Linked DNA regions of Azoarcus sp. KH32C. The protein of the gene in region 2 interacts with the protein of the main gene of each other region in a pairwise test. Links are inferred from orthologs where the notes say so. Each region holds a gene or a part of one and is shown on either strand. Other genes may lie near its edges.

Region 1 (14,687 bases), 3.0 Mb from region 2 along the record:
GGCGCCTCATTGACCTTCACTTTCACCTGGATGGCCGTTACGGGTACGCCGGTGGCGGCGAATTGCGCGGTCAGCGTCGGGGCCATCTGCTTGAGGCGGGCCGCCACGGCCCCTCCGTCGGCGAGCAGCACCAGCGTGCCACTCTTGAGGTTCGCGACCGAGCAAGCCGCCGCGAGCGCCGGCGGCAGGTGCTGTGCGAGCACGTTCTGAAGGCGCATCAGGCGTGCGGCGTGGTCCTGCAATCGCGCGAGTGAGTCGCCACTGCCGAGGTAGCGGTTGATGAGCTGGGTCATGGGGACAAATCGGGGGTCGGTAAGCGATGGTAGGGGGTGGCGGCAGGCAGAGCAAGCGCGCCATCTCCGCAGTTACGGTGAGCCTGCAATTCTCCCTTGCCTGCACGGCACTCAGGGGCTTGCCCTCGGCATGCTAAACTTCCCGCTTTGCCGAATCGAACCCAAAAATTTCTCATGATTTCCGGCCTGCTCAAGAAAATCTTCGGTAGTCGCAACGACCGCCTTGTCCGTCAGTATTCCCAGACCGTCCGGGCGATCAACGCGCTCGAGCCGGAAATTTCAGCCCTGTCGGACGAGGCCCTGCGGGGCAAGACCGCCGAGTTCAAGCAGCGCGTCGCGAACGGCGAGTCCCTCGACAGCCTTCTGCCGGAGGCCTTCGCGGTCGTGCGGGAGGCCGGAAAGCGCGTGCATGGCATGCGCCATTTCGACGTCCAGCTCATCGGCGGCATGGTCCTGCACAACGGCAAGATCGCGGAAATGCGGACCGGCGAGGGCAAGACCCTGGTCGCCACCCTGCCGGCCTACCTGAACGCGCTCGCCGGCAAGGGCGTCCACGTCGTGACGGTCAACGACTACCTGGCCAGCCGCGACGCGGAATGGATGGGGCGCATCTACGGCTTCCTGGGCCTGACCACCGGCTGCAACCTCTCGCGCATGCAGCATGACGAGAAGCAGGCTGCTTACGCTGCCGACATCACCTACGGTACGAACAACGAGTTCGGTTTCGACTACCTGCGCGACAACATGGTCTATTCGACCAGCGAACGGGTTCAGCGCGCGCTCAACTACGCCATCGTCGACGAAGTGGACTCGATCCTCATCGACGAGGCGCGTACCCCGCTGATCATCTCCGGCCAGGCTGAAGATCACACCGAGCTCTACCTGAAGCTGAACCAGGTTGCGCCGATGCTGACGCTGCAGGAAGGCGAGGGCGACAACGTCACCAAGCCCGGCGACTACACGGTCGATCTCAAGGCGCGTCAGGTGTTGCTGACCGAGCAGGGGCATGAGAACTCCGAGCAGATCCTGACCCGCATGGGCCTGCTCGCCGAAGGAACGAGCCTGTACGATCCGGGCAACATCCTGCTGGTCCATCACCTCTACGCGGCGCTGCGCGCGCATGCGCTGTTCTTCAAGGATCAGCACTACGTCGTGCAGGATAACGAAGTCGTCATCGTCGACGAATTCACCGGCCGTCTGATGGCCGGCCGCCGCTGGTCCGACGGTCTGCACCAGGCGGTCGAAGCGAAGGAAGGCGTGCGCATCCAGGCCGAGAACCAGACGCTCGCCTCGATCACCTTCCAGAATTACTTCCGCATGTACGGCAAGCTCTCCGGCATGACGGGTACCGCCGATACCGAAGCCTACGAGTTCCACCAGATCTACGGTCTGGAAACCGTCGTCATCCCGACCAACCGTCCGATGCAGCGCAGGGACGAGAACGACAAGGTCTATCGCACGGCGAAGGAAAAGTGGGATGCCGTGATCGCCGACATCCGCGCTTGCGTCGAGCGCGGCCAGCCGGTGCTGGTCGGCACCACCTCGATCGAGATCAACGAGTTCCTGTCGGCAATGCTTCAGCAGGCGAAGCTGCCGCACCAGCTGCTCAACGCCAAGCAGCACGATCGTGAAGCTGAAGTCGTCGCGCAGGCAGGACGCCCGGGCGTGATCACGATCGCGACCAACATGGCCGGTCGCGGTACCGACATCGTGCTCGGCGGCAGCATCGAGAAGCAGATCGCAGCGATCCGCGACAACGCCGAGCTCGACGGGGCGACGAAGGAGGCTCGCATCTCCGCGATGCGCACGGAATGGAAAGGGTTGCACGAGAAGGTGCTCGCGGCAGGCGGCCTGCATATCGTCGGCACCGAGCGCCACGAGTCGCGGCGTATCGACAACCAGCTGCGCGGCCGCGCCGGCCGCCAGGGCGACCCCGGGAGCTCGCGCTTCTACCTGTCGCTGGAAGATCCGCTCATGAAGATCTTCGCCGGCGAGCGCCTGAACGCCATCATGGTGCGGCTGAAGATGCCGGAAGGCGAGGCGATCGAGCACGGCATGGTCACGCGGTCGCTCGAGTCCGCGCAGCGCAAGGTCGAGCAGCGCAACTTCGACATCCGCAAGCAGCTGCTCGAATACGACGACGTCGCCAACGACCAGCGCAAGGTGATCTACCAGCAACGCAACGAGCTGCTGGAGAGCGAGGACATCTCCGAAACGATCCAGGCCATGCGCCACGGCGTGCTGCAGGACGCGTTCCGCATCTACGTGCCGGCCGACAGCGTCGAGGACCAGTGGGACATCCCGGGCCTGGAGCTCGCGCTGGCGTCGGAATACCAGCTGCGCGTGCCGGTCGGCGAGTGGCTGAAGGCCGAACCGAGTCTCGACGACGAAAGTATCCTGCAGCGCATCGTCGCGACCGCCGACGAGATGTACGCGGCGAAGGTGGCTCAGGTCGATCTGGATGCCTGGCACAAGTTCGAGCGCGACGTGATGCTGCAGAGCCTGGATACGCATTGGCGGGAGCATCTGGCTGCGCTCGACCACCTGCGCCAGGGCATTCACCTGCGCGGTTATGCGCAGAAAAACCCCAAGCAGGAATACAAGCGCGAATCGTTCGAACTGTTCGAGGGCCTGCTCGATACCGTGAGGGGCGACGTTTCCAAGCTCCTGATGACGGTCCAGGTGCGCGCCGAGTCCCAGCTCGATACGATGGAAGAGCCGGCGCTGGACAACGTGCAGTACCACCACGCTGACTACGACGAAGCGCTGGGAGCTGCCGCGGCGGTGGCTGCCGATGTCGGCGTGAGCGTACAGGCCGGGCCGAAGGTGGGCCGCAACGATCCCTGCCCCTGCGGGTCGGGGAAGAAGTACAAGCATTGCCACGGTAAACTGAATTGATGGGGATGGGACGGGCAGGTATCGGCAATGAATGGGTGAGCCTGCGGCAGCCAGTCGCGGGCGAGCCGGGACGGGTACGTCCGCATCATGGCTGGTCCGTCTGAGCCGCAGGGGCGTCGCCCGGCGTCGCCCGCCCTCTTTCCCGAACTCGAGCTCGGGGTCCCGGAGACCCCGGGCCCGGCACGCGAGCCGCGCGCGCTGGGCGAGTGGGTGGCTCATATCCGGGACCAGGAGATGCCTGCTCTCGGGGTGACCATCGAACTCATCCATTCGGTCACTGACGACGAAAAATCGACCACCGGCCGCCTCGCACAGGCGATCCTGCAGGACGTCGCAATGACCGCGCGCGTCCTGAAGCTTGCGAACAGCCCGCTGTACAACCCGACCCACCAACCGGTCAGCACGATCAGCCGCGCAATCGTAGTGCTCGGGTTCAACGCCGTAGCCGAGATCGCGGTTGCGATCCGGGTCATCGACGCGCTGCTCGCCGGCGGCATGCGCGATCGGCTGCTGAACGAGATGGCGCGCGGCTTTCACTCGGCAGTTCAGGCGCGCTCGCTGGCTGCGATGCGGCGCGACCCACGCAGCGAGGAAGTGTTCATTGCGGCGCTGTTGTCGCGTGTCGGCGAGATGGCCTTCTGGTGCTTCGGCGGCAAGGCGGCGCAGCGTCTCGATGCGGCGATGCGGGCAGGCGCCCATACGGCGGAAGAGGCGCAGCTGAATGTGCTGGGCTTTCGTTTGCGCCAGTTGTCGCAAAGCCTCGTGAAGGAGTGGAAGCTCGGGCCTTTGCTCCAGTCGGTCCTCGAAGGGAAGAGTCGGATCGGGCCGACAGAGCAGGCCATCTTGTATGGCGAGCGCCTGGCGACCGAGGCGGAAGGCGGCTGGGATTCGCCCGGCACGCGGCGCCTGATCGGCGAGCTCGCAACCTTCGTCGGGACCACGCCGGAAACGATGCGCGAGGAACTCGCAGCCAACAGCGCCGAGGCCAAGCGCATTGCCGCTTATTTCGGCGCTCCTGAGGCTGGCCGACAGATTCCGCAGGCATCCCCCGAAGGCATTCCGCTCGAGGAGGAGGAAGCGGAAGACCCGGCGCAGAGCCTGCTTGAACCCGACCCGCAGCTCCAGCTCAAGATTCTGCGCGAAATTTCCGGGCGTATCGCGGCGCGGGCTGGCCTCAACGAAATCCTGCAACTCGTCCTCGAAGGGATCTACCGCGGCGTCGGCTTCGACCGGGTCCTGTTCGCGCTGCTGTCGCAGAATCGCCAGCAGCTGATCGGGAAGGTGGCATTGGGCAAGGGGGCGGAGGGCCTGAAGCAGCGTTTCATCTTTTCCCTCGACGCAACTCCGGGCGACCTGGTGAACGAGTTCTTTCGCAGTCCGCGCCCGATGCGCTTCGCTCCCGGCAATAATCCGCCCGGGATGAAACTGGATCGGTTGCAGCTCGTCACGAACACCACGCTCGCGTGCGTTGCTCCGATCGTGGTGCAGGGGCGCGCGATCGGCCTGTTCTACGCCGATCGGCTGAATCCCGCGTCTGCGATCGACGACGAAGCCTTCGAGGCGATGCAGCTCTTCGTCCAGCAGGTGTCGCTGGCGGTCGCCGCAGTCGCCACGAAGCGTCCGGGGCAGTAGGCGCGCGCTTCGGACCACCCAGCCCCGATTTGCGTTCTGGAACAATCACCTCACACTGAGCGGCGAATGTCGCCCTTTAACCCCTGATGGAGAAATGCCATGCCCGTTAACCTCTCCACGCCGCAGCCCTCCGAGCTCAAGGCCGTTCCCGGCGTGCGTCTCGGTGTCACCGAAGCGGCTATCCGAAAACTCAATCGGCGCGACCTGACGCTGATCGAAGTGGCGGAGGGGAGCCGCGTGTCGGGCGTGTTCACTCAGAACCGTTTTTGCGCCGCGCCGGTGCAGGTGTGCAAGAAGCATCTGCCGGCCGGCGACATCCGCGCGCTGGTGATCAACACCGGCGTCGCGAATGCCGGCACCGGGGAAGAGGGGCTCGCGAAAGCCAATGCGACCTGCGAAGCGGTTGCCGGCGCGATGGGCATTCGCTCGAACCAGGTCCTGCCATTCTCGACCGGGGTCATTCTCGAGCCGCTGCCTGTGGAACGCATCATTGCGGGTCTGCCCGGTGCGAAGGCGAATCTCCGCGAGGACGGTTGGTTCGAGGCGGCGCACGGCATCATGACGACCGATACGGTTGCGAAGGCCGTGTCGCGCACCGTCGAGATCGGCGGCAAGACCGTCACGCTGACCGGAATCAGCAAGGGCGCGGGCATGATCAAGCCGAACATGGCGACGATGCTCGGCTTCGTGGCCTGCGACGCCGCGGTCTCGCAAGTCCTGCTGGATGCCGTGACACGCGAAGCGGCCGATCTTTCGTTCAACAGCATCACCGTGGACGGCGACACGTCGACCAACGATTCTTTCATCGTGATCGCCACGGGCCGGGCCGGCAATGCCGAGATCGTGGATCCGATCAGTGCCGAGTATCGCGCCTTGCGCGAGGCCGTCGTCGACGTGTCGATCCGGCTTGCGCAGGCGATCGTGCGGGATGGCGAAGGCGCGACCAAATTCATGACCATCGCGATCGAAGGGGGCGCGTCGCGGGAGGAGTGCCGCAAGGTCGGGTACGCGATTGGGCATTCGCCGCTGGTCAAGACCGCCTTCTTCGCGTCGGATCCGAACCTCGGACGCATCCTGGCCGCGATCGGCTATGCAGGCATCGACGACCTCGACGTGGGCCGCTTGCGTGTGTGGCTGGGAACTGCCGACGAGGAGGTGCTCGTGGCCGAAAACGGCGGGCGCGCCGCGAGTTATCGCGAGGAAGCCGGCGCGCGGGTCATGAAGGCCGCAGAAATCACCGTTCGCGTCGATCTGGGCCGCGGGCAGGAGCGCGCGACGATCTGGACCTGCGATTTCTCGTACGACTACGTGAAGATCAACGCCGACTACCGGAGTTGATGCTTCACTGGCAGCGCCGGGCAAGCTCGCCTTTGCTTGGCGCGGTCAGCCGCAGACGCGGTTGCGGCCAGCGTTCTTGGCTTCCCGCAATGCTGTGTCGGCGCGCGCGATGATCGTCTCGAAGGCCTCGTCGGGGGCTGCGAGGGTCGCGATCCCGATCGAGACGGTCAGCTTCAGCGGTGGCGTGCCATCGAGTGCGAGTTCGGTGGCGGCCACCGTGTGCCGGACACGTTCGGCCACCTCGCGAGCGTGGGTCACGTCGGTTTCAGGCAGTACAGCGACGAATTCGCCCCCGCTCCAGCGGCCGAGCAGGTCGACTTCCCGCAGGGCGTGGCGGACCCGGGCGGCGAACTGGTGCAGCGCCTTGTCCCCTGCATAGTGCCCAAGCGTGTCGTTGATGGACTTGAAGTGGTCGATGTCCAAGACGAGCAGCGACAGTGGCTTTCCGTATCGCCGCGCGCGCGCCAGTTCGAGTTCGGCGGTTTCCAGGAGCGCACGCCGGTTCATCAATTCGCTGACGAAATCGGTGTGGGCCAGGCGCCGGATTTCTTGACTGGCGTGCGCGAGGCGTCGGCGGGTGCGATGTGCGACGAGGGCAAGACCCGTCGTCATCGCGGCGAACAGCGCAATCGCCCCCGCGGTGACGGTGGCCCACGTCCTCCAACTCCGCAGATACTCCTCTTCCGCCCGGCCGACCGTCAGGTAGAGGGGATAGCCGGCGACTTTCCTGAACGAGGTCAGCCTTTCGATACGATCGAGCGGTGTGGACGCGCGGAAGGTTCCGGCATCGGCGCCGGTCTTGAGCAGGTTGGTGAAGGGTTTCGCCACCATCGATTGGCCAACGACGTCGTCTCCGTTGTCCGGATCGGGGTAGCGGGCGATGATGCCGAGGTCCGCGCCGCGCAATGTGATAGCTCCGCCCTCCGGGACGGCGATCTGCGCGAGGGTCTGGGTCAGATTCTCGACGGGGACCGAAACGAAGGCCATGCCGGCGAAGCTTCCATCGGGATTCTTCGCCCCGCGCGCCAGCATCACCTGCCATCGCTGGTCGATGCGCGTACGCTGGGGACGCGAAATGACGAGGCCGTCCTGCTCCTGCGCCGCCAGGCTGCGGAACTGCGTACGGTCCGAGAGATTGATGCGTGCGCCAGCCGGAACGTCGCTGCCGTATCGGATCGTACCCGCAGAGTCGGTCACTCTCACGCCTTCGGCTTCGGGAAGACGGGCCGCCTGTACGGCGATGAACTGGTTGAGGCGCACCGCGTCGACCCCGCCGCTCGCGAGTTGGCGGTGATATTCGTCGATCACGGTGCCCAGCATAATGTCGCAGGAGCGAACGATCGCAGCAAGCTCTCTTTCGAGAGCCAGGGCATCGTTACGGGTCGCCTGCACCGCGCGCTCTTCGACCTGGGCGCATTCGTCGATCAGTATCCCTCCGACGACGATGGCGATGATCAGCTCGATGAGGATGATGCCGGTAAGCAGCCATGATGAGCGTGCGGATTGCCTGGCTTGACGAAAGCTTCGGATGCGTGTCGGCATTCTCCTCATCCGGCTTACCAGAAAATTCGCTTGCCCGGCCTCGTATGCCTCGTTCGTGCCTGTCGGGGGCATTGCGTCCGATGGGCACAATGCGGAGCGGTCATCGCCATCCGCCCTGGACTGTTGCCCGGCGGTGAGCGGAAGGTGGTCGTCGTTGATATCCATGTTGCGTCTTCAGTGCGTGCCGTCGCTACTGAAACCGACCAAGGCGGAGGGAATGCAGTCAAGGGGCAGCACGGATTCGGCGGCCCCGAGACGAATCGCCTCCTTCGGCATGCCGAATACCACCGACGAGGCTTCGTCCTGCGCGATGGTTGCAGCGCCGGCGCGTCGCATCTCCGACAGACCCCGGGCGCCGTCGTCGCCCATGCCCGTCATGATGACTCCGAGCGCATTGGGGCCGGCAGACTGGGCGACCGACCGGAACAACACATCGACCGACGGTTTGTGGCGATTCACGGGCGGGCCGTCGAGGATGTCCACATGGTATTGGGTTCCGCAGCGCTTGAGCATCATGTGACGCCCGCCGGGTGCGATCAGGGCCTGTCCAGGCACGACGCGGTCGTTGTGGCGCGCTTCACGGACGCTGACCATGCAAAGCTCGTCCAGGCGTTCAGCAAACATCGCGGTGAATCGCTCCGGCATGTGTTGGACGATGACGATGCCGGCGATGTTGGCAGGTAAGCGTGTCAGCACCGCTTCCAGTGCTTGCGTGCCGCCGGTCGAAGTGCCGAGCGCAATGATCTTGTCGGTGGTTCGTGATGGCACGGCAGCCGTCTGCGCGGGGATGACGGCGTCAGCGCTGAACTTCGGCTCGAGGGATGCAAGGGCGGGCTTCAACAGGCGCGGATTGGCGCGGGCAGCAGCACGAATTTCGGCAATGATGTCATCGGCCGCCTTGATGATGAAATCCTTCAGACCGGATCGCGGTTTGGCCATGATGGAAAGCGCGCCTGCGTCCAGCGCTTGCATGGCGGCCGGATGGTCATGTTCGACCAGGGACGAATAAACGATGATTGGCGTTGGACGCTCCGACATGAGCCTGCGCAGGAAACCCAGGCCGTCGGCGCGTGGCGTATCGATGTCGAGGATGATGACGTCGGGCCAGCGCCGTCGTAGTTTGTCCATCGCGAACTGGGGCGACGATGCGGTGGCGATCAACTCCACATCGCCCGCGCGCGCGATCATTTCGGCAAGTCCCTGACGCACGACGGCGGACTGGTCAATGACCATGACCTGAATCGCAGCAGGCGGGCGGGCGGACGGGCTCATGTTGCGTGAATCAGACGGGATTCTGATAGACCGTCGGGCGGACGGCCCTGAGCCGGTCGGTCACGCCATTGAGCGATTCCGAATGCCCGACGATGAAATAGCCTCCGTTCTTCAGGTTCGGAATCATGTTGTTGACGACCTTGCGCTTGGTTTCGGTGTCGAAATAGATCATTACGTTGCGCAGGAAGATGACATCGAAGTCGCCAATCCCCTCGATTGGCATTGTCAGATTCACCTGCGCAAAGCGTACGCGTTTTCTCAGGTCGGGGGCAACGAGCAGCTTCCCGTTCTGGGATCGTACACCCTTGAGACAATACTTCTGCAAGAATTCCTTGGGAATACCGTTGGTACGTTCCAGCGGGTAGAGCCCCGCCTGCGCGCGGGCAAGGACGGTCTGGGAGATGTCGGACGCAAAGACTTCCCAATTGCCGTCCGGCATGGCATCTGCAAGCACCATCGCCATCGAGTAGGGTTCTTCGCCGCTCGAGCAGGCACCACTCCAGATGCGGAATGTATTCGCGGTGCGCCGCGCCGGGATGATCTGGCTGCGCAGGTAGTCGAAATGCTGCGGTTCGCGGAAGAAGTAGGTTTCGTTCGTCGTCAGCAGGTCGACAAAGGTCTGGACCTCCTCGGGGGGCTGCCGCGACGACAGCAGGCGGTAGTACTCGGAGAAGGTGGAGAATCCGTAATGGTTGAGGCGTTTGCTCAGGCGGCCGACGAGGAGCACCTTCTTCGCGTCCGTGAGATTGATGCCGGCGAGCCTGTAGATGAGTCGCTGGAAGAGTGCAAACTCCTGGTCTGTGATCTTGGCGTCCATTGGGGCCGTTCAGAAAAGTTCGATGTCGGTCTTGCGCGGCTTTGCCAGTGCCTTTTCGTAGCGTTCTTCGGCGCTGATCAGTCTGCTTGAGATTTCCTCACCGCGCTTGCAGTAGGCATCGCCGGTGCTGGGATCAAGAATAACTTTGCGGGACCAGTGTCCAAGAAAATCTGATGCCACAAGCGGAATATGTTCACGTCCCAGCCACTGGCACGCGAATTCGACGTTTTGCTGGCCGATACGTGAATGTGTTAGGCCGGGAACGACGGCGCCGCCGCCGAAGGCCTTGGCCTGCAGGCGGGTGCGCCGTGCTCCACATGCGATCATGCCATTGAGGAGTGCCTCCATTGCGAAGTCGCCGCAAAGCAGGGTGTCGATGTCTGGCCGGGTATGCTGTCGTCCACGATATGGCAGCATGAAATGATTCATGCCGCCGAGGTGAAGCGCTGGGTCCCAAAGGCATACGGCTACGCAAGAGCCCAGCAGCGTTGCAATCGGGCAGCCCGACTCGACAGCCCAGGCGCCAGGACCGATCGTGTGCGCAATGCGCTCGAGTTCGCGTGGATCATGCATGATCATGCTCCGTGGCGAACGAGTGCATATAGGAGCCGAAATCTCAACTTCCCGGGCGGTGCGCGAGTCCGTCGCCGGTACTCGCAACAGTTGCCAGCGTGGCAATTTCATCGACCGACAGCACCCGGTCGATGTTGAGCAGGATGACGAACCGGCCGGCAACCTTGCCCATGCCCTGAATGAAATCGGCCCGGATCCGCGCGCCGAAGGATGGGGGCGGTTCGATCTCGTCGGCCGGGATTTCCAGGACCTCCGACACGGCGTCGACCATGATGCCGACGTCGTGGCTCAGGTCGCCGTCCTGCACCTCGACAATGACGATGCAGGTGCGTTTGCCCGGCTGGCTGGGCTGGCCCGCAAAGCGTGCCGTAAGGTCGATGACCGGTACCACCGCCCCGCGCAGATTGATCACGCCTCGGATGAAGGTCGGCATCATCGGGATTTCGGTGAGGTTCCCGAACTCGATGATCTCCTTCACGTGCAGGATGCCGACCGCGAACATCTCGCCGCCAAGCAGGAAGGTCAGGTATTGCGCGTTCTCCGGTGTCGCGGCGGTGACGAGCTGGCGCGACTTGTCGGTGACGGTACTCGCTTGAACGATCGTGTTCACCGTCCGTCTCCCTTAGAAACGTTCGAAATCGCTGTCGGCCGCGGCGGCGGCGAACGCGGGCCGCACGGGCGCCACTCCGGCCGGACGGCGAACCGGCACACTGACCACCGGCCGTTGGGTGCCAGGTTGTGCCGGTCCCTCGAGATGGAAGAAGCGCATCAGCTGCTGCAACTGCTCGGCCTGACCGCCCATTTCCTCGGCGGTCGCGGCAAGTTCTTCGGACGCGGAGGCATTTTGCTGCGTGGTCTGGTTCAGTTGTCCCATCGCCCCGTTGATCTGGCTGACGCCGGACGATTGTTCGCGGCTTGCGGCAGCGATTTCTTGCACGAGGTCGGAAGTCTTCTGGATCGACGGCACCATTTCGGTGAGCAGGGACCCGGCGCGTTCCGCGAGTTTGACGGAGTTCTTCGCCACGTCGCCGATTTCCTGTGCGGCAACCTGACTGCGTTCGGCAAGCTTGCGCACTTCGGCGGCGACGACGGCAAAGCCCTTGCCGTGCTCGCCCGCGCGGGCTGCTTCGATGGCGGCATTGAGCGCGAGCAGATTGGTCTGATAGGCGATGTCGTCGATGATGCCGATCTTTTCCGCGATGGACTTCATCGCCTCGACCGTCTGGCCTACTGCCTGGCCACCCTCGTCGGCTTCCGTGGACGCCTTCGACGCGATTCCGTCGGTGACCTTGGCGTTCTCGGTGTTCTGTGCGATCGAGGCCGTCATCTGCTCCATGCTTGACGTGGTTTCCTCGACCGAGGCGGCCTGCTCGGACGAGGATTGCGACAGCGATTGTGCGGTCGCCGAAACCTGAGCCGACGCGTTCGACAGGTTGTCGGCTGCGTTGCGCACTTCGCCGATGATCTGCGCGAGCTTCGTCACCATCGCCCGCATCGCGCCCATCAGCTTGCCGACTTCGTCGGACGACTGGACGTCGATCTTCACCGTCAGGTCGCCGTTGGCCAGTGCATTGGCGGCGGCCACGGCTTGGTTGACCGGGGCCGTGATGCTTACTGTGACCCACCAGGCGAAACCGGCGGCGAGCACGATGGCGGCCAGCGCCAGTATCAGCACCAGCGTCTGCGTCTGGTTGGCAACGTGGTCGGCGTCCTTGCCGGCTTCGGTCATCAGATCTTCCTGGAAGTCGGTCAGCTTGGAGATCGAGGCAAGGTACTCGAGTTGGTTCTTGCGCATGCTGCCCATCAGCAGGTCGATTGCGTCCTGGCGCTTGCCGCCGGCGATCAGTTCCTGCAGCTTCGCGAGATCTGCACGATACGGTTTGCGGGCTTCGGTCATCGCCGCCAGCAGCTTCTTGCCGGCCTCGGACGTGATCTTCTTTTCGAGTTTGTCGATGTTCTCGCTGATAACTTTGCTGGCTTCGGCGAGGCGCTCCTGCTCCTTCTGGATCTCTTCGGCCTTGTTAAGCAGCAACATGTTTCGCGTGCTGCGGGCGGTAAGGTTTACTTGCTCGACGATGTTGTTGGCCCAGACGGTTTTCGGAAACTTGTCGTTGACCATGTTTTCGATTTCGCTGTTGATCTGGCCGACCCGTAGGTAGGCGAGCGCCGAAATGATCACCAGCAAGGTGATGACGAAGCCGAAGCCGATGCCGAGGCGTGCGCCGATACGCAGGTTCTTGAACATTTTGGGTGACTCCTGATGACTGAGCGAAAGTTGTCTTTGTGTTATTCGAATTAGTGAGCGGTTGCGAGCTCGCGACGTTGTGAGCTTGCAAGGAGTCTTTCTTCCTGACCGGTAACGAGGCCGACCAGTGCGGGCACATCGAGGATCAGCGCGACATCGCCCGAGCCCAGGATCGTCGTGCCGCCGATGCCGCGCAGATGCTGGAACAACACCCCCAGCGGCTTGATCACGGTCTGGAACTCGCCGAGCAGCATGTCGACGACGAGCCCTGCCTTGTGGCCGGCGTACTGGACGATGACGACGTTCTGTCGGAGCGGCGGTGGTCCGGGGACGTCGAACATTTCGCGCAGGCGTACGAAGGGCAGGACCTCGCCACGCAAATACAGGTAATCGCGCTGCGGCGGCGGATCGGTGAGCTCGATGCATTCGACGACGGAGTCGAGCGGCACGACGTACGCGGCCTTGCCGACGGCGGTGAGGAAGCCGTCGATGATGGCCAGCGTCAGCGGCAGGCGGATGACGAAGGTCGAGCCCTGGCCTTCGACGGTGTGTACCTCGACCGTTCCGCGCAGGGCCTGGATGTTGCGGCGTACGACGTCCATGCCAACTCCGCGGCCGGAAATATTGGTGATCTTGTCGGCGGTCGAGAAGCCGGCCTCGAAGATCAGGTTCATGATCTCGTCGTCGCTCAGGGCCGCGGCCTCGTCGATCAACCCTTTCTCGATTGCCTTGCACCGGATCTTCTCGCGCGGCAGTCCGCCGCCGTCATCCGTGACTTCGATGACGACTGAGCCGGAGTCGTGATATGCGTTGAGGCCGACGCGGCCCTTCTCCGGCTTTCCTTGCGCGCGACGAACCGCAGCCGGTTCGATGCCGTGGTCGAGCGCATTGCGGACGAGATGCATCAGCGGATCGCCGAGCTTCTCGACCACGGACTTGTCGAGCTCGGTTTCGGCGCCGGTGATGACGAGCTCGATGTCCTTGTCCATCTCGCGCGATGCGTCGCGCACCACACGGTTGAAACGGTTGAAGGTCTCCCCGATCTGCACCATGCGCAGCTGCAATGCCGCGTCGCGAATGTTCTCGACGAGTCGGGACAGCACCGATGTGCTTTCCATCAGGTCGGCCCTTGCGCTCTTCTGGGCGAGCAGGTTGGCGCTGGCCCCGGCGATCACCAGTTCGCCGACGAGGTCGATCAACTGGTCGAGCTTGTCGGCCTGGACGCGCACCATGCGCGCCTCCATCGCCTTCTTTTCGCTGACGGTTGCCTGTTTCGAGGCAGCAGCTTCGACAACCTCGCGGTGCACAACGTGCTGTTCCACGAGAACTTCACCGATCGGTAGTAGCTGGTGGGCCTCGGGCTCGTCGGCCTCGACGCCCTCGGGTTGCGTCTTCTGGAGATCCAGGCCCGCGTCAAGTTCGGCCTGGGTCAGTGCCCCGCAGCGCACCAGCATTTCGCCGAGGCGCATCGAGTCCTCGGGCAGCTCGTTGATGAGGGCGATGTAGTCCTGAATCTTGGACTGCGGCGGCAGGATGCGCAGTTGGCAATCGTCGCGGACGAATTCGAAGACGCGCTCGATCTCTGCCTTCGAAGCGCGTGTCTGCAGGCGGATTTCGAAGCCCAGGTAGCAGCTTTCTGGATCCATCGCCGCCGCGGCCGGTATCGCGTCGCTGATCGTCTCGATCGACAGGATCTCGCCGAGTGTCGCCAGGTAACGCAGATATGACAGCGGATCCATGCCGTTCTTCAGCACGTACGGGGCGAATCGTACCGAGAGGTGCCAACCGTCGGTGGTGACCACGCCGCCGCCGCTCGTCAGCACTTCCGGTTGTTGTTCCACCGGGACACCGCCTCCGGACGACGCGGTATCCGGGGCGAGGTGGGCAGTCAGCGCATGGGTCAGCGCCGCTCCGCGGGCGCTCACCGATTCCTCGAGCTCGGGGTTGCCGGCAGCGAGGGTGTCGAGCAGTACGCCCAGATGGTCGCAACACGAGAGCAGCAGCGTGGCCAGTTCCCCGGTGACGGGGATCGCGTCGTTTCGCAGCAGATCGAGGATGTTTTCGACCTGATGCATAA
Region 2 (14,217 bases):
CGAGGATCTCGTGCAGCCGCTTGCCGTGCGCCAGTGCGAGGCCGACGCGGCGGTTGCGCGACAGGTCGCCCGTGCACGTGAGGATCAGGTCGCCCATGCCCGCAAGCCCCATCAGGGTCTCGGCACGGCCCCCGAGTGCGGCCGCAAGGCGCGCGATTTCCGCGAGTCCTCGGGTGATGAGCGCCGCGCGGGCGTTGAGGCCGAAGCCCATGCCGTCGGATACGCCGGCAGCGATCGCGAGGACGTTCTTGATGGCGCCGCCGATTTCCGCCCCGACGACGTCGCCGTTGGCGTAGATGCGCAGACGCGGCTGATGCAGCGCCTGGACCCAGGCGGTGGCGAAGTCGAGCTCCCGCGCTGCCAGCGTGACAGCAGTCGGCATGCCGCGCGCGACTTCCGCGGCGAAGCTCGGTCCGGTCAGCACGCCACAACGGCTGTCGTCACCGAGTTCGTCGGCGACGATTTCGTGCGGTAGCATCCCCGTTCCGGCCTCAAGCCCCTTGCAGGCCCAGATCAAGGGAGTATCCGGCTGGACGCGGCGCAGCTCCGCGACCGTGCTCCGCAAGCCCGCCAGCGGCGTGACGACGAGGTGCAGGTCGGCGCCGCGCGCCGTCGCCTCAAAATCGCTGGTGACGGCCAGGGAATGCGGCAGCGGTACGTCGGGCAGGTAACGGTCGTTGCTGCGGCGCTCGGTCAGGCTGGTGATATGCCCGGCGTCGCGTCCCCATAGCGTGACCTGATGGCGCGGGCTGAAGGCGATGGCCAGCGCTGTCCCCCAGGCTCCGGCACCGAAGACCGCAATGCGCTTCGGGTTCAAAGCCCCCATACCTCGGTGATACGGATGAACCCGGCCGCCCCGTCCTTGTGACGAACCGGCAGCCAGCCATCGGCGGGATTGCCGGTCACGTCAAGCACGACGTCCTTCGCCGCCTCGAAGGCGACCGGCGCGTCGAGGGCGGCGCGCTGGCGCACCGTCCCCTTCTGGCTCGTGACCATGACGGTGCGCTTGTCGGACAGCGCGCGGCGTTCGATCCAGTTGATCGATCCGCCGGCGTCGCGCACCTTGACCCATTTGTCGAGGCTGACGATCACCTCGACCGGGGTGCCGGCCGCGATGATGAATAAACGCTTGCCCTTGTCCGACGGAGCATCGAACAGCACCGACGGTTCGGCAACCGAGCGGTAGTCGATGGCGAAAGCCGCGGTGGCGGGCACGAGGAGGACCGCCGCCGCGGCCAGGGCGCGAACGCTCTTCCGCATGATCTTATTGGATCGGCAGTTCGCCCGCTTCACGTGCCGGGGCTTGCTGCTGCGCCTGGTAGAGGGCCTCGAAGTTGACCGGAGCGAGCACCACGGGCTGGAAGCCGGCACGGGTGACGGCGTCCGAGATCGCTTCGCGGGCATAGGGGAACAGGATGTTCGGGCAACCGATCATCGTGACCGGTTCGAGGTCGCTTTCCGGGATGTTGCGGATCTGGAAGATGCCGGCCTGGGCCACTTCGACCAGGAACACGGTGCGGTCTTCGGCGAGCTTGGCCGAAACCGTGACCGTCAAGGTCACTTCGTAGACGCCGTCGTCGACGCCAGCGGCTTCGCTGCGCAACTGGACGTTGATCTGGGGATTCTCGCGTTCGAGGAAGATGCGCGGCGCATTGGGGACTTCCAGCGACAGATCCTTGACGTAGATCTTTTCGATCGAGAAGACGGGTTGTGCTGCCTGGGTGTTATCGGACATGTTGTGGCCTGGTGATGTGGTGAGGGTTCGAAGGTGGATCGGGGGGGGCGTCAGGACGATTGCAGCAATTCGTCGAGCCGGCCCTGGTGGTCGAGCTCGTAGAGATCGTCGCAGCCGCCGACGTGGGTCTCGCCGATGAAGATCTGCGGAACGGTGCGGCGACCGGTGATGCTCATCATTTCGTCACGACGTGCCGGATCCAGATCCACGCGGATCTTCTCGATCTCGGCGACGCCCTTGCGGCGCAGCAGCTGTTCGGCGCGCACGCAGTACGGGCAAACAGCGGTCGCGTACATGCGGACCTTGGCAGTCATGCTTATTTCCTCTTGCGGCTGACTGGCTGGCCGGCCTTTTCCCATTCCATCAGGCCGCCGCGCAGATTGAAGACCTTCTCGAAGCCGGCTTTGCGCAGCGTGCCTGCGGCTGCCGCCGAGCGCGTGCCGGTCGCGCAGCACAGGATGATGGGTTGATTCCTGAATTTTTCGAGTTCGCCGCTGCGGCGTTCGAACTCGCCAGCCGGAAGGTGGCGAGAATTGGCAATGTGACCCTTGGCATACTCCGCCTGTTCGCGCACATCAACCACGATCGCGTCTTCGCGGTTGATCAGCAGGGTGGCCTCGACCGGGGAAAGCTGTGACTTGTCGGCACTGTTGCGGGCGACGTCGAAGAGCAGCCAGCCGCCGCTAGCGACCGCGAGTGCAGCCCAATACCAGTTCTGCTGCAAAAATTCCAATTGAATGCTCCGTTGATGTTGCGGTGTTGAGTCCGGGTTCAGGTCTTGCTCGCCGGCACGCCGCAGAAGACCTCGCGCATCAGCACGATCAGCTGCAGCGTCCGCTGGTCGCAGACGCGGTAGAAAACCCGGTTTGCATCCTTGCGAGTTTGCAGTACGCCCTTGTCGCGAAGGATCGCCAGGTGTTGCGAGATGTTGCTCTGGGAGGTCCCGACGGCTTCGACGATATCCTGTACGCACACTTCGCTGTCGCCGAGAACGCACAGGATCTTCAGGCGCAAGGGGTGTGCGATGGCCTTCAATGCGCGTGCCGCGGTCTCGATGTGTTCGTGCTTGTCGATGAGATCGATGATGGCGTTGTTATCCACGGCGGGCGGGAAGTGCGGATCAAGTGAGTAGTATAAAATACCGCGGCGCGTTAAAGCGTGCCTTCGGCGCCTTTGTGCGTCGGGGCCGGGATGGTCTGCCCCCATCCCAATCCATGCTTCCTCCCTTGAGCACTCATGCACAGAATCGTTCTGCGTTGTTCCGGCGACTCCCCCTGGAGCCGGGAAAGACTGTTTTCCGGTCCGGCCGCTCTGGATCTCCATCAAATGGGGGGCGGGCGAGGGAAGATCAAGGCTCGAGTGCTGCCCAGGCGATGAAGATTCGTTTCCGCTTTTACAAGGGCTTGCACGCCCTCGCGGCTGCCGTCCTGTTGTCGGGTGCAGTCGCCCACGGTGCCGAAAGCGGCGACGTCGAGCAGAAGCGTTCCGACCTCGAGGAGGTTCGCCGCCGTATCCGTGATCTTCAAAAGGAAATCGCCGATACCGAGGAATCCCGCTCCAGTGCGGCCGGCGAGCTCGCGGAGGCGGAGCGCGCGGTGTCGCGCATGCAACGCGACCTGCAGCAGCTCGGCGACGAGCGGGCCGCGGCGGAAAAGGCGCTCGCGCAGCTCGAAGCCGACCGGTTGGTGGTCGAGCAGCGCGTCAACGGTCGGCAGAAGGAGCTCGCGGAGTGGCTGCGGCGCCACTATGTGCGCGGCGGAGCCGGGAGCGTGGCGCCTTTCCTGTCGACCGGCGATCCGAATCAGCTCGCCCGTGATGCCTACTATCTCGAACAGCTCGGCAAGGCACATCTCGAACTGATCGACACGCTGCGTGCCGATCTGCGTTCGAAGGCCCAGCTCGGGGAGACGATTGCCGCGCGTCGCGACCGCCTTGCGACGCTGGAGACGGAGCAGCGTGCCCGCCGCGACGAACTCGAGGCCGTCAAGGAGAAGCGGCGTCGCGCGGTCGCCGGGCTGGCAGACCAGTTGCGCAGCCAGCGTACCGAAGTGCAGGGATTGCGCCAGGATCAGGAGCGGCTTGGTCAGCTCGTCGCGGTGCTGGCGAAGCGTGCGGCGGAGCGCGAGGCCGCACGCGTGGCCGCTGCTGCTGCGGCGGCGAGGGCCGCGCGTGCCGAAGCGGCACGGCTGGAGGCGGCAAAGGCTGAGGCTGCTCGAGTCGAGGCGGCCAGGGCGGAAGCGGCGAGGCGTGCTGCGTTGCGGGCGAGCCGCACGGAAGTGGCGAAGGTCGAGCCTCCGAAAGCCGAGCCCGTCAGGTCCGAAGCCCCGAAGGTGGAGGCGGCGAAGCCCGAAACGGCGAAAGTCGAGTCCGCGCGGACCGATGCCGCATCCCGCCGCGAGGAGGTGCGTGCGACGGCGCCGCGTGAAGCGGTCGTCGGCGAGGTTCGGCAGGCCGCCGGTCCGACCCCTTCGGGCGTCAGTTTTGCCCAGTTGCGCGGGCGCATGAAGTTTCCTGCGCGTGGAGAACTCGTGGGGCGATTTGGTGCTCCAAGAGCGGAAGGAGGAACGGCGTGGCGCGGAGTGTTCATTCGCGCGGCGGCGGGCGCCGAGGTGCGCGCGGTTGCCTCGGGGGAAGTGGTCTTCTCCGATTGGCTGCGCGGTTATGGCAATCTCATCATTCTCGATCACGGCGGCGACTATCTGACGATCTACGGCAATAATGACGCCTTGTTGAAAGTGGTAGGCGACAACATTGCCGGGGGCGAGACGATCGCGCGCGTCGGCGCCAGCGGAAGCGACGGGCAATCGGGTTTATACTTTGAAGTCCGTTACCGGGGGCAGCCGCTCGATCCTCTGAAGTGGGTGCAGCTCAACTGAACTTTCCGGCGCGGGCCGGGCGAAATTTCCTCGATGGAGTGCTCATGCGCAACAAGCTTCAAAAGGTAGGGTTGATCATGACCGGCGTGTTCGCCGGTGTCCTGATCAGCCTCAATTTCTCCGCCAACGCGGACCGCGTGTCGCAGGCGCAGTTGCCGGTGGAGGAATTGCGCGCGTTCGCCGATGTCTTCAATGCGATCAAGCAGGGATATGTCGAGCCGGTCGAGGACAAGAGCCTGATCAACCATGCCATCAGCGGCATGCTGAGCGGCCTCGACCCGCATTCGGCTTATCTCGATGCCGAGGCCTACAAGGAATTGCAGGTCGGCACGCACGGCGAGTTCGGCGGGCTGGGCATCGAAGTCGGCATGGAAGACGGCTTCGTCAAGGTGATCTCGCCGATCGAGGACACCCCGGCCTTTCGCGCGGGCGTCAAGGCGGGCGACCTGATCGTCAAGCTCGACGAGACGCCGGTCAAGGGCATGAATCTCAATGACGCCGTCAAGCGCATGCGCGGCAAGCCCAAGACCGACATCACGCTGACGATCGCGCGCAAGGGCGAGCAGAAGCCGATCATCGTGAAGCTCACGCGCGAGGTGATCAAGGTCCAGAGCGTCAAGTCCAAGGTCATCGAGCCGGGCTATGGTTACCTCCGCGTGGCCCAGTTCCAGGAGAACACGGCGCAGGCGGTCGTCGAGCAGCTCGGCAAGCTGTCGAAGGGCGGTGACCTGAAGGCGTTGGTGCTGGATCTGCGCAATGACCCGGGCGGCCTGCTGCACGGTGCGGTGGGCGTCGCGGCGGCCTTCCTGCCTCCGAGCACCCTCGTCGTATCGACCGACGGGCGGACCGAGGATGCCAAGCGTGAATACCGCGCTTCGGCCGAAGACTACCTCCGCGGGACGCGTGAGGACTTCCTGAAGAACCTGCCGGCCGACGCACGCAAGGTGCCGATGGTGGTGCTGGTCAATGGCGGCAGCGCATCGGCATCGGAAATCGTCGCCGGCGCGCTCCAGGATCATCATCGTGCCGTCGTGATGGGTACGCAGACCTTCGGCAAGGGCTCGGTGCAGACGATCCTGCCGCTCAACAACAGCACGGCGATCAAGCTGACGACGGCGCGCTACTACACGCCGAGCGGCCGTTCGATCCAGGCCAAGGGCATCGAACCCGATATCGTCGTCGAAGAAACCGCCAACGGTTCCTCGCGTCGCTTGCGTGAAGCCGATCTCGACGGCCATCTGGGCAACGACAAGGATCCCGAAGCCGGCAAGGCGAAGGGCGGGGCGGATGCTTCCAAGCAGCAGCCGACCGATGACGAGGCCTCGTCGCCGCACCGGTTCGAATTTGCGGGCAAGGACGATTACCAACTCGGCCAGGCCCTCAACCTTCTCAAGGGACTGCAGATCGTCCAGAATAAAAAATAATGAGGTGACAAGGGGAGGTCGTGATGCGGCGCGAAACAGCATACAGGCTGGCCGGCAGACATCATGACCACCCCGTCGCCGCAGCCGGGTTGCGCAAGGAACGCGAGATTCGCTTCGCGCCCCGGCCGCCCGGGCAGCTCGAGCGGGCGATCGTGTCGCTCGGCATCCTGAGGGAGTTGCAGGTCGAGCGCACATCAAGGCCTCACGTCCTGCGCGTTTCATATTCCATACTCGACTATTCGCTCGAGACGCTGGAGAACGCGCTTTCCGACGCCGGCTTCCACCTCGAGAATACGCTGTACGCCAAGCTGGTGCGTGCAGTCGTGTACTTCTGCGAGGAAACGCAGCGCCATAATCTCGAATCGCCGGAGCGCCTGATCAAGAAGTCGAACGAGGTCTATATCCAGGCGTACGACCATCACCTGCACGGCGATCACGACGACACCCCACCCGAAATCCGCGATTACAAGTGAAGCCTATCCCCTGATGAATGACGATCAATTGCTGCGCTACAGCCGCCACATCCTCCTCCCGGAAATCGGCGTGGAGGGGCAGGAAGCCATTCTTGCGGGGCGGGTGCTGATCGTCGGAGCGGGCGGGTTAGGCTCTCCCGCGGCGATGTACTTGGCTGCGGCCGGTGTGGGCACACTCGTGCTGTGTGACGGCGATACGGTGGATCTGACGAACCTGCAGCGCCAGATCCTGCACAGCGCCGAAGGCGTCGGTCGGCCGAAGGTCGAGTCCGGGCGGGATACGCTGCTACGGCTCAATCCGCAGACGCGCGTGGAGACGCTCGCGCAGCGTCTCGAAGCCGAGGCGCTGGAGGCGCAAGTGGCCGCCGCCGACGTCGTGCTCGATTGCTCGGACAATTTCGCGACCCGCCATGCGATCAATCGCGCTTGCGTCCGCTTCCGCAAACCACTGGTTTCCGGTGCGGCGATCCGTTTCGACGGTCAGGTCTCGGTATTCGACCTGCGTCAGGCGGACAGTCCCTGTTATCACTGCCTGTTCCCCGAGGGGCTGGACGTCGAGGAGATCCGCTGCGCCGTCATGGGCGTCTTCGCGCCGCTGACCGGCATCATCGGCGCCACCCAGGCTGCCGAAGCGTTGAAGTTGCTGGTGGGATGCGGAACGACCCTGGATGGGCGTCTGTTGCTGCTCGACGGTCTGGCGATGGAATGGCGCAGTGTGACGCTCGGGCGCGATCCGGGCTGCGCCGTGTGCGGCACTCGCGACAACTGACAACTGAGCTGAACTGAGTCGGAATCGTCAGGTTCGGCGCGGGCGCGCGACGAGTCGCAGGTCTTCGCCGATGCGACGCAAGTCGCGGATGTCGAGCCGGACGGCCTGGTCGAGGCGGGTCAGTTCGGTGAGATTGAACAGGCCTTGTGCGGTATCGCCAACCAGCATCGGCGCGAGATAGAGCAGCAGTTCGTCGACGCAGCCTTCGCGCAGCAGCGAGCCATTGAGCCTGAAACCGGCCTCGGCGTGGACCTCGTTGAAGCCCCTGCGGCCAAGTTCCGACATCAGGGCCGGCAAATCGACCTTGCCCTGCGGGTTCGGCAGCATCACGACCTCGACGCCCCGCGCAGCCAGCTCGGCGATCTTCGCCTTGTCGCCGGTGGCGGCGGCGATCAGCGTCGTGCCGCCTTGCAGGATCTTTGCCGACAGCGGGACTTCGAGCCGCGCGTCGACGAGCACCCGCGCGGGCTGGCGCTCACAGGGGATCGCGCGGACCGTGAGTTGCGGATCGTCTTCGCGCACCGTGCCGATGCCCGTCAGGATCGCGCAGGCGCGTGCGCGCCAGCGATGGCCGTCGCGGCGGGCAGCCTCGCCGGTGATCCATTGGCTGACGCCATTGTTCAGCGCCGTCTTGCCGTCTAGCGTGCCGGCGGCCTTGAGCCGCAGCCACGGCCGACCGCGCGTCATGCGGGACACGAAGCCGATATTGAGCTCGCGGGCGTCGTCGGCCATCAGGCCCGCCGTCGCGGGAATGCCCGCCGCGCGCAGGCGCTCGAGGCCTCCACCGGCGACCAGTGGATTCGGGTCTTCCATCGCCGCCACGACCGAGGCGACGCCCGCGGCGATGAGGGCGTCCGCGCAGGGCGGCGTGCGGCCGTGATGGGCACAGGGTTCGAGCGTGACGTAGGCGGTCGCGCCGCGTGCGGCCTCGCCTGCCATGCGCAGGGCCTCGATCTCGGCGTGCGCTTCGCCGGCGCGCCGGTGCCAGCCTTCGCCGACGACTTGGCCGTCGCGCATCAATACGCAGCCGACACGTGGATTGGGGCTGGTGGTGTCGAGGCCGAGCGCTGCGAGTTCGAGGGCGCGCGCCATGGCGCGGTGATCAGTTGCCGAAAAGGTCATTCTCGGAATTCGGAGTGGAGTCGGTCCCGCGGCGCTTCGGCCGCGATTTCACTTCGCGGATGACTTCGGAGAATTCGTCGACATCGGCGAAGTTGCGATAGACCGACGCAAAGCGGATGTAGGCGACCTTGTCGAGCCGCTTGAGTTCGCGCATCACGAGTTCGCCGATTTTTTCGCTGGGCACTTCGGTCTCGCCCATCGACAGCAGCTTTGCCTCGATGCGGTCGATCGAGGCTTCGAGCGCGTCGAGCGACACGGGGCGCTTGCGCAGGGCGAGCTTCATGCTGCTCGAGAGCTTCGCATGATCGAATTCGGTGCGGATGCCGTTGCGCTTGATGATGTGCGGCATCTTCAGGTCGATGCGCTCGTAGGTCGTGAAGCGCTTGTCGCACTTCGCGCAGCGGCGGCGGCGGCGGACGACTTCGCCGTCCTCGTTCTCACGGGTGTCGGTGACCTGGGTGTTCGGGTCGCCGCAGAAGGGGCATTTCATGGTCGCGAGGCCCTGTCGAACTCACGCGGAAAGAAAGCGGGGCGTGCCGCTCTTGGTCGGCACGCCCCGGTCTTCAGCCATCGAAATGTGGCTGGCTGTCACTTACTTGCCGTAGACGGGGTGACGCGCGCACAGCTCGGCAACTTTGCCACGAACGCGTTCGAGAACCGCTGCGTCGTCAGGCGCGTCGAGCACGTCGGCGATCAGGTGTGCGATCTGCTCGGCTTCGATCTCGGTGAAGCCGCGGGTGGTCATCGCCGGCGAGCCGATGCGGATGCCGGAGGTGACGAAGGGCTTTTCCGGGTCCTTCGGGATCGAGTTCTTGTTGACGGTGATGTGGGCAGCGCCGAGCACGGCTTCAGCGGCCTTGCCGGTGATGTTCTTCGAACGCAGGTCGACAAGGAACACGTGGCTTTCGGTGCGGCCGGAGATGATGCGCAGGCCGCGCTCTTCGCCAAGCACGCGCGCCATGACGCGGGCGTTGGCGATGACCTGTTCCTGGTAGTTGCGGAACTGCGGCGTTGCGGCTTCCTTGAACGCCACGGCCTTGCCGGCGATGACGTGCATCAGCGGGCCGCCTTGCAGGCCCGGGAAGATCGCCGAGTTGATGGCCTTCTCGTGCTCGGCCTTCATCAGGATGATGCCGCCGCGGGGGCCGCGCAGCGTCTTGTGCGTGGTCGAGGTGACGACGTCGGCATGCGGCACGGGGTTCGGGTAGTAGCCCGCGGCGATCAGGCCGGCGTAGTGGGCCATGTCGACCCAGAAAATCGCGCCGATTTCCTTCGCGATCTTCGCGAAGCGTTCGAAGTCGATGCGCAGCGAGTAAGCGGAAGCGCCGGCGATGATGATGCGCGGCTTGTGCTCGCGCGCGAGGCGCTCCATCTGCTCGTAGTCGATCTCTTCCTTGTCGTTCAGGCCGTAGGCGACGACGTTGAACCACTTGCCGGACATGTTGAGCGGCATGCCGTGGGTCAGGTGACCGCCTTCGGCGAGGCTCATGCCCATGATCGTGTCGCCGGGCTTGGCGAAGGCCATCAGCACGGCCTGGTTGGCCTGCGAGCCGGAGTTCGGCTGCACATTCGCGGCGTCGGCACCGAAGAGTTTCTTCAGGCGGTCGATGGCGATCTGCTCGACGACGTCGACATGCTCGCAGCCGCCGTAGTAGCGCTTGCCGGGATAGCCTTCGGCGTACTTGTTGGTGAGCTGCGAACCCTGCGCTTCCATCACGGCGTGGGAAACGTAGTTTTCCGACGCGATCAGTTCGATGTGATCTTCCTGACGGCGATTTTCAGCTTGAATGGCGGCCGAAACTTCGGGATCGACCTTGGCGAGGGTGTCTTGCGCAGAGAACATGAAAACAGTCTCGATGGGGTGGGTTCAAAGGCGAATATTAACATGCACCGCCAGTCGGCATGCCAATCCGCCGTCGGTCAGGCGTTCGGAAGCTCGTCGCGGGTGGCTTCGAGGTGGCGTTGGTCGGCCCAGCTGATGAGCTGCCAGTGCGATCCGTCGTACTCGATCCAGTTGAGCGCGGCATTCGGGATCGTGAAGTCGCGCGGGGTGTCGAGCGGCTTGCCGGATGCCAGGCGGTGCACGATGTCGAGCACGCCGCCATGGGTGACGATCAGCGCCTGCTCGCCGCGATGCCTGGCGGCTACCTGGGCGAGGACGTCGGCGATGCGTTGTGCGAAGCCGGCGAGGCTTTCGCCGCCGCCGGGAAAGGTGAATTCCGGGTCACGCTGCTTGAAGCGGCGGTAGTCCTCGGGGAAACGGGCTTCGGCTTCGGCGTAAGTGAGCCCCTGGAAGTGGCCGTAATGACGTTCGCGCAGGTGGGGCTGGTATTCGATCCTGCTCTTGCGTTGACGGGCGATCGCCGCGGCGGTCTGCTTGGCGCGTTGCAGGTCGCTGCAATACACCGCCGCGAAGTGCTCCGTCGCGAGGCTGGCGGCGGTCGCAAGCGCCTGCGCTTCGCCGGTCGGGTTCAGGGGGATGTCGAGGTGGCCTTGCAGGCGTTGTTCGGTGTTCCAGGCGGTTTCCCCGTGTCGGACGAGGCAAAGGCGAGTCTTCATGACGTGCTGTTCCGGCAGAATGATCATGCGCTATTGTTGTGCGTGCATTGCGGCCGTAGAGGGCCGCTGGCAATGCTCCGGTGGAGGGGCTCTCCTAGCGTTTCCCCTGATTTACGCCGGCAGGGTGTCAGGGATAATTTCACGCTAAGAAAATGCGTCCTGAGCCAGCAGGGGCGCAGACATCAATTCTAGACTGCAAGGGAGGAGACGGGTGTCATCATTAATCAAGCTGTCGAATCTGATCGACGCGCTGAACGAGCGGATCGGCCGGAGCGCGATCTGGCTGGTTCTGATCGCGGTCCTGATCAGTGCCATCAATGCGGTCGTTCGCAAGGCGTTCAACGTCAGTTCGAACGCATTCCTTGAAATCCAGTGGTATCTGTTTTCCGGTGTTTTCCTGCTCGGCGCGGCTTACACCTTGCGACACAACGAGCACGTGCGCATCGACGTGCTCTCGGGGCGGTTTTCGAAGCGCACGCAGCACAAGATCGAGATTTTCGGCACGCTGTTCTTCCTGCTGCCGTTGTGCGGGATGATGGTCTGGCTGTCGGTGCCGTGGTTCATGCGTTCATTCGCCTCGGGCGAGGTGTCGGCCAACGCCGGTGGCCTGACCTTGTGGCCCGCCAAGCTGCTCGTGCCGGTCGGCTTTATCCTGCTGGGCCTGCAAGGGCTTTCCGAGTTGATCAAGCGCATCGCCGTCCTCCAGGGCCTGATCCCGGATCCGACCGAGCGGCATGACTTGCCGACTGCAGAGGAAAATCTGATCGAAGAGCTCCGCAAGGCGCAGGAGGCGAAGAATAATGCTTGAATTTTTCGCCCATAACATGGCGCCGATCATCTTCGGCGCCATGGTCATCTTCCTGTTGCTCGGCTATCCGGTGGCCTTTGCGCTGGCGGCCAACGGCATTGTCTTCGGTCTGGTCGGCATCGAACTGGGTTTGCTCCAGTCGGAATTGTTCCGTGCAATGCCGGAACGGATCTTCGGGGTGATGAGCAATGACACCTTGCTTGCGATCCCGTTCTTCACCTTCATGGGATTGATACTTGAGCGATCCGGTATGGCCGAGGATCTGCTCGAAACGATCGGACAGCTTTTCGGCCCGATTCGCGGTGGTCTCGCCTTCGCGGTGATCTTCGTCGGCGCACTGCTGGCGGCGACCACCGGCGTCGTTGCGGCGTCGGTGATCTCGATGGGCCTGATCTCGCTGCCCATCATGTTGCGCTACGGCTACGACCGGCGTCTGGCGTCGGGTGTGATCGCGGCTTCGGGGACGCTGGCGCAGATCATCCCGCCGTCGCTGGTGCTGATCATCATGGCCGACCAGCTTGGGCGCTCCGTCGGTGACATGTACAAGGGGGCGTTCATTCCGGGTTTCGTGTTGACCGGGCTGTATGTCGGCTTCGTGATCCTCGTCACCATCTTCCGCCCGACGCGGGCGCCAGCGCTGCCGCCTGAGGCACGTATCTTTCGCGAGCCGAATGGCAAGGGCGGTGGCGCGTCCTTGCTGGTGCTTACGATTCTGTCGGTGATTGCGGCAGTGGCGTTTGCTCGGACCCGTCCGGACGACACGCCGACCGACGAGTTGATCGTGGTGTGCATGCTGGTGGGCATTGGCGTGGCCTTCGTCGCCGCCGTGGCCAACAAGGTGCTCAAACTCGGCCTGCTGTCACGGCTTGCGGAGCGCGTCACGTTCGTGCTGATCCCGCCGCTCGCGTTGATCTTCCTGGTGTTGGGCACGATCTTCCTCGGCATCGCGACGCCGACCGAAGGCGGTGCGATGGGGGCGACCGGCGCGCTGATCATGGCGGTCTCGCGGGGCAAGTTGTCGCGGAATCTGATGGAACAGGCGATGAACTCGACGTTGAAGCTGACGTCCTTCGTCGTGTTCATCCTAGTCGGTGCACGGGTATTCAGCCTGACCTTCTATGGCGTCGATGGCCATCGCTGGGTCGAGGAGCTGTTGCTGAATCTGCCGGGTGGGCAGGTGGGTTTTCTGATCGTGGTGAACATCATGATCTTCTTCCTCGCCTTCTTCCTCGACTTCTTCGAGCTGTCCTTCATCGTCGTGCCGCTGCTCGGGCCGGTCGCGGAAAAGCTCGGGATCGATCTGATCTGGTTCGGCGTGCTGCTGGGCGTGAACATGCAGACGTCCTTCATGCACCCGCCGTTCGGCTTTGCGCTGTTCTACCTGCGCAGTGTTGCGCCGGCACGGGAGTTCCTGGACAAGGTCACGGGCAAACTGACGGCGCCGATCACGACGATGCAGATCTACTGGGGGGCCGTGCCTTTCGTGCTGATCCAGGTCATCATGGTGGCGCTGGTGATCCTGTTCCCGAAGCTGGTCACGATGGGCCTTGGCGAGGAGGTGAAGGTTAACGTCGAGGACATCCAGATCGAGGTGCCCGCGGATTCGTCCATGCCCGAGGAGCCGGTGATCATCGACGGCGGCGAAGGTGCGAAGGGAGGTGAGGCGCCGCCTGCTGGCGAGGATGACGCCACGAAGGCGCTCGAGAAGGCGTTAAAGGAGCAGCAGAAGTAGGCTGCATCTGGTTCGACGCGACAAGAAGCCCGCACTGGTCGCGGGCTTTTTTTCGGCTCCTGTCCCCCGGAAGCCTGGAAGGTTCTGAGCCATAAAAAAATCCCTGCGTGCCTTGTGGGCGACGCAGGGATTGTCAGGGGCCGCGAAGGCTTACTTCTTCGCCGTGGCGGCGCGTGCGGCCTGCATGAAGTTGTCGAAGCGGTTTTCGGCCACTGCGAACCACTGCAGCTGGTCGTCCCGGAATTTCTTGAACGCGTCGTAAATCTTCTTGAACTTCGGGTTCTTCGCCGCGGTTTCCTCGTAGAGTTCGTTGGCGGCCTTGTAGCAGGCGGCCATGACGTCGTTCGGGAAGGGGCGCAGCTGGGTGCCGGAGCCGACGAGTTGCTTCAGCGCGGTCGGGTTCTTCGCGTCGTAACGTGCCTGCATCTCGGTGTGGGCGAAGGCGCAGGCATCCTCGAGGATGGTCTGATATTCCTTCGGCAGGCTGGCCCACTGCTTGTCGTTCACATAGACGCTCAGTTGCGGACCGCCTTCCCACCAGCCCGGGTAGTAGTAGTACTTGGCGACCTTGTTGAAGCCGAGCTTCTGGTCGTCGTACGGGCCGACCCATTCGGCGGCGTCGATGGTGCCCTTTTCGAGCGCGGGGTAGATGTCGCCGCCGGGAATCTGCTGCGGCACGACGCCGACTTTGGCGAGCACCTGGCCGGCAAAGCCGCCGA

What was found.
Region 1: the proteins of secB (region 2) and secA interact in binary tests that used the Escherichia coli proteins (3 or more experiments, as listed by UniProt). The link is inferred for Azoarcus sp. KH32C from one-to-one orthologs.

What each region holds. Positions count from the first base shown.
Region 1 is NC_020516.1:4,114,421-4,129,107, reverse strand. Bases 85-3,391 are described here. They hold secA (preprotein translocase subunit SecA), read left to right. Parts: upstream 85-467; coding sequence 468-3,191; downstream 3,192-3,391. Other genes in these bases: AZKH_RS18415 (HDOD domain-containing protein), read left to right, coding at 3,279-3,391; AZKH_RS18425 (DUF721 domain-containing protein), read right to left, coding at 85-293. Also shown: more of AZKH_RS18425, read right to left, coding at 1-84; more of AZKH_RS18415, read left to right, coding at 3,392-4,823; bifunctional glutamate N-acetyltransferase/amino-acid acetyltransferase ArgJ, read left to right, coding at 4,923-6,161; AZKH_RS18405 (sensor domain-containing diguanylate cyclase), read right to left, coding at 6,207-7,703; AZKH_RS18400 (chemotaxis response regulator protein-glutamate methylesterase), read right to left, coding at 7,878-8,975; AZKH_RS18395 (protein-glutamate O-methyltransferase CheR), read right to left, coding at 8,986-9,792; AZKH_RS18390 (chemotaxis protein CheD), read right to left, coding at 9,802-10,365; AZKH_RS18385 (chemotaxis protein CheW), read right to left, coding at 10,409-10,975; AZKH_RS18380 (methyl-accepting chemotaxis protein), read right to left, coding at 10,988-12,610; AZKH_RS18375 (chemotaxis protein CheA), read right to left, coding at 12,661-14,687. UniProt on the Escherichia coli protein: Required for protein export, interacts with the SecYEG preprotein conducting channel.
Region 2 is NC_020516.1:1,090,539-1,104,755, forward strand. The notes cover bases 1-2,837. They hold secB (protein-export chaperone SecB), read right to left. Parts: upstream 1,736-2,837; coding sequence 1,265-1,735; downstream 1-1,264. Other genes in these bases: AZKH_RS04930 (NAD(P)H-dependent glycerol-3-phosphate dehydrogenase), read right to left, coding at 1-826; AZKH_RS04935 (SH3 domain-containing protein), read right to left, coding at 814-1,260; grxC (glutaredoxin 3), read right to left, coding at 1,786-2,049; AZKH_RS04950 (rhodanese-like domain-containing protein), read right to left, coding at 2,052-2,468; AZKH_RS04955 (helix-turn-helix transcriptional regulator), read right to left, coding at 2,507-2,836. In the rest of the region: AZKH_RS04960 (murein hydrolase activator EnvC), read left to right, coding at 3,109-4,611; AZKH_RS04965 (S41 family peptidase), read left to right, coding at 4,656-6,035; AZKH_RS04970 (hypothetical protein), read left to right, coding at 6,059-6,508; AZKH_RS04975 (molybdopterin-synthase adenylyltransferase MoeB), read left to right, coding at 6,522-7,277; bifunctional diaminohydroxyphosphoribosylaminopyrimidine deaminase/5-amino-6-(5-phosphoribosylamino)uracil reductase RibD, read right to left, coding at 7,305-8,399; transcriptional regulator NrdR, read right to left, coding at 8,380-8,889; glyA (serine hydroxymethyltransferase), read right to left, coding at 8,992-10,242; AZKH_RS04995 (histidine phosphatase family protein), read right to left, coding at 10,320-10,958; AZKH_RS05000 (TRAP transporter small permease subunit), read left to right, coding at 11,170-11,766; AZKH_RS05005 (TRAP transporter large permease subunit), read left to right, coding at 11,759-13,498; AZKH_RS05010 (TRAP transporter substrate-binding protein), read right to left, coding at 13,649-14,217. UniProt on the Escherichia coli protein: One of the proteins required for the normal export of some preproteins out of the cell cytoplasm. It is a molecular chaperone that binds to a subset of precursor proteins, maintaining them in a translocation-competent state.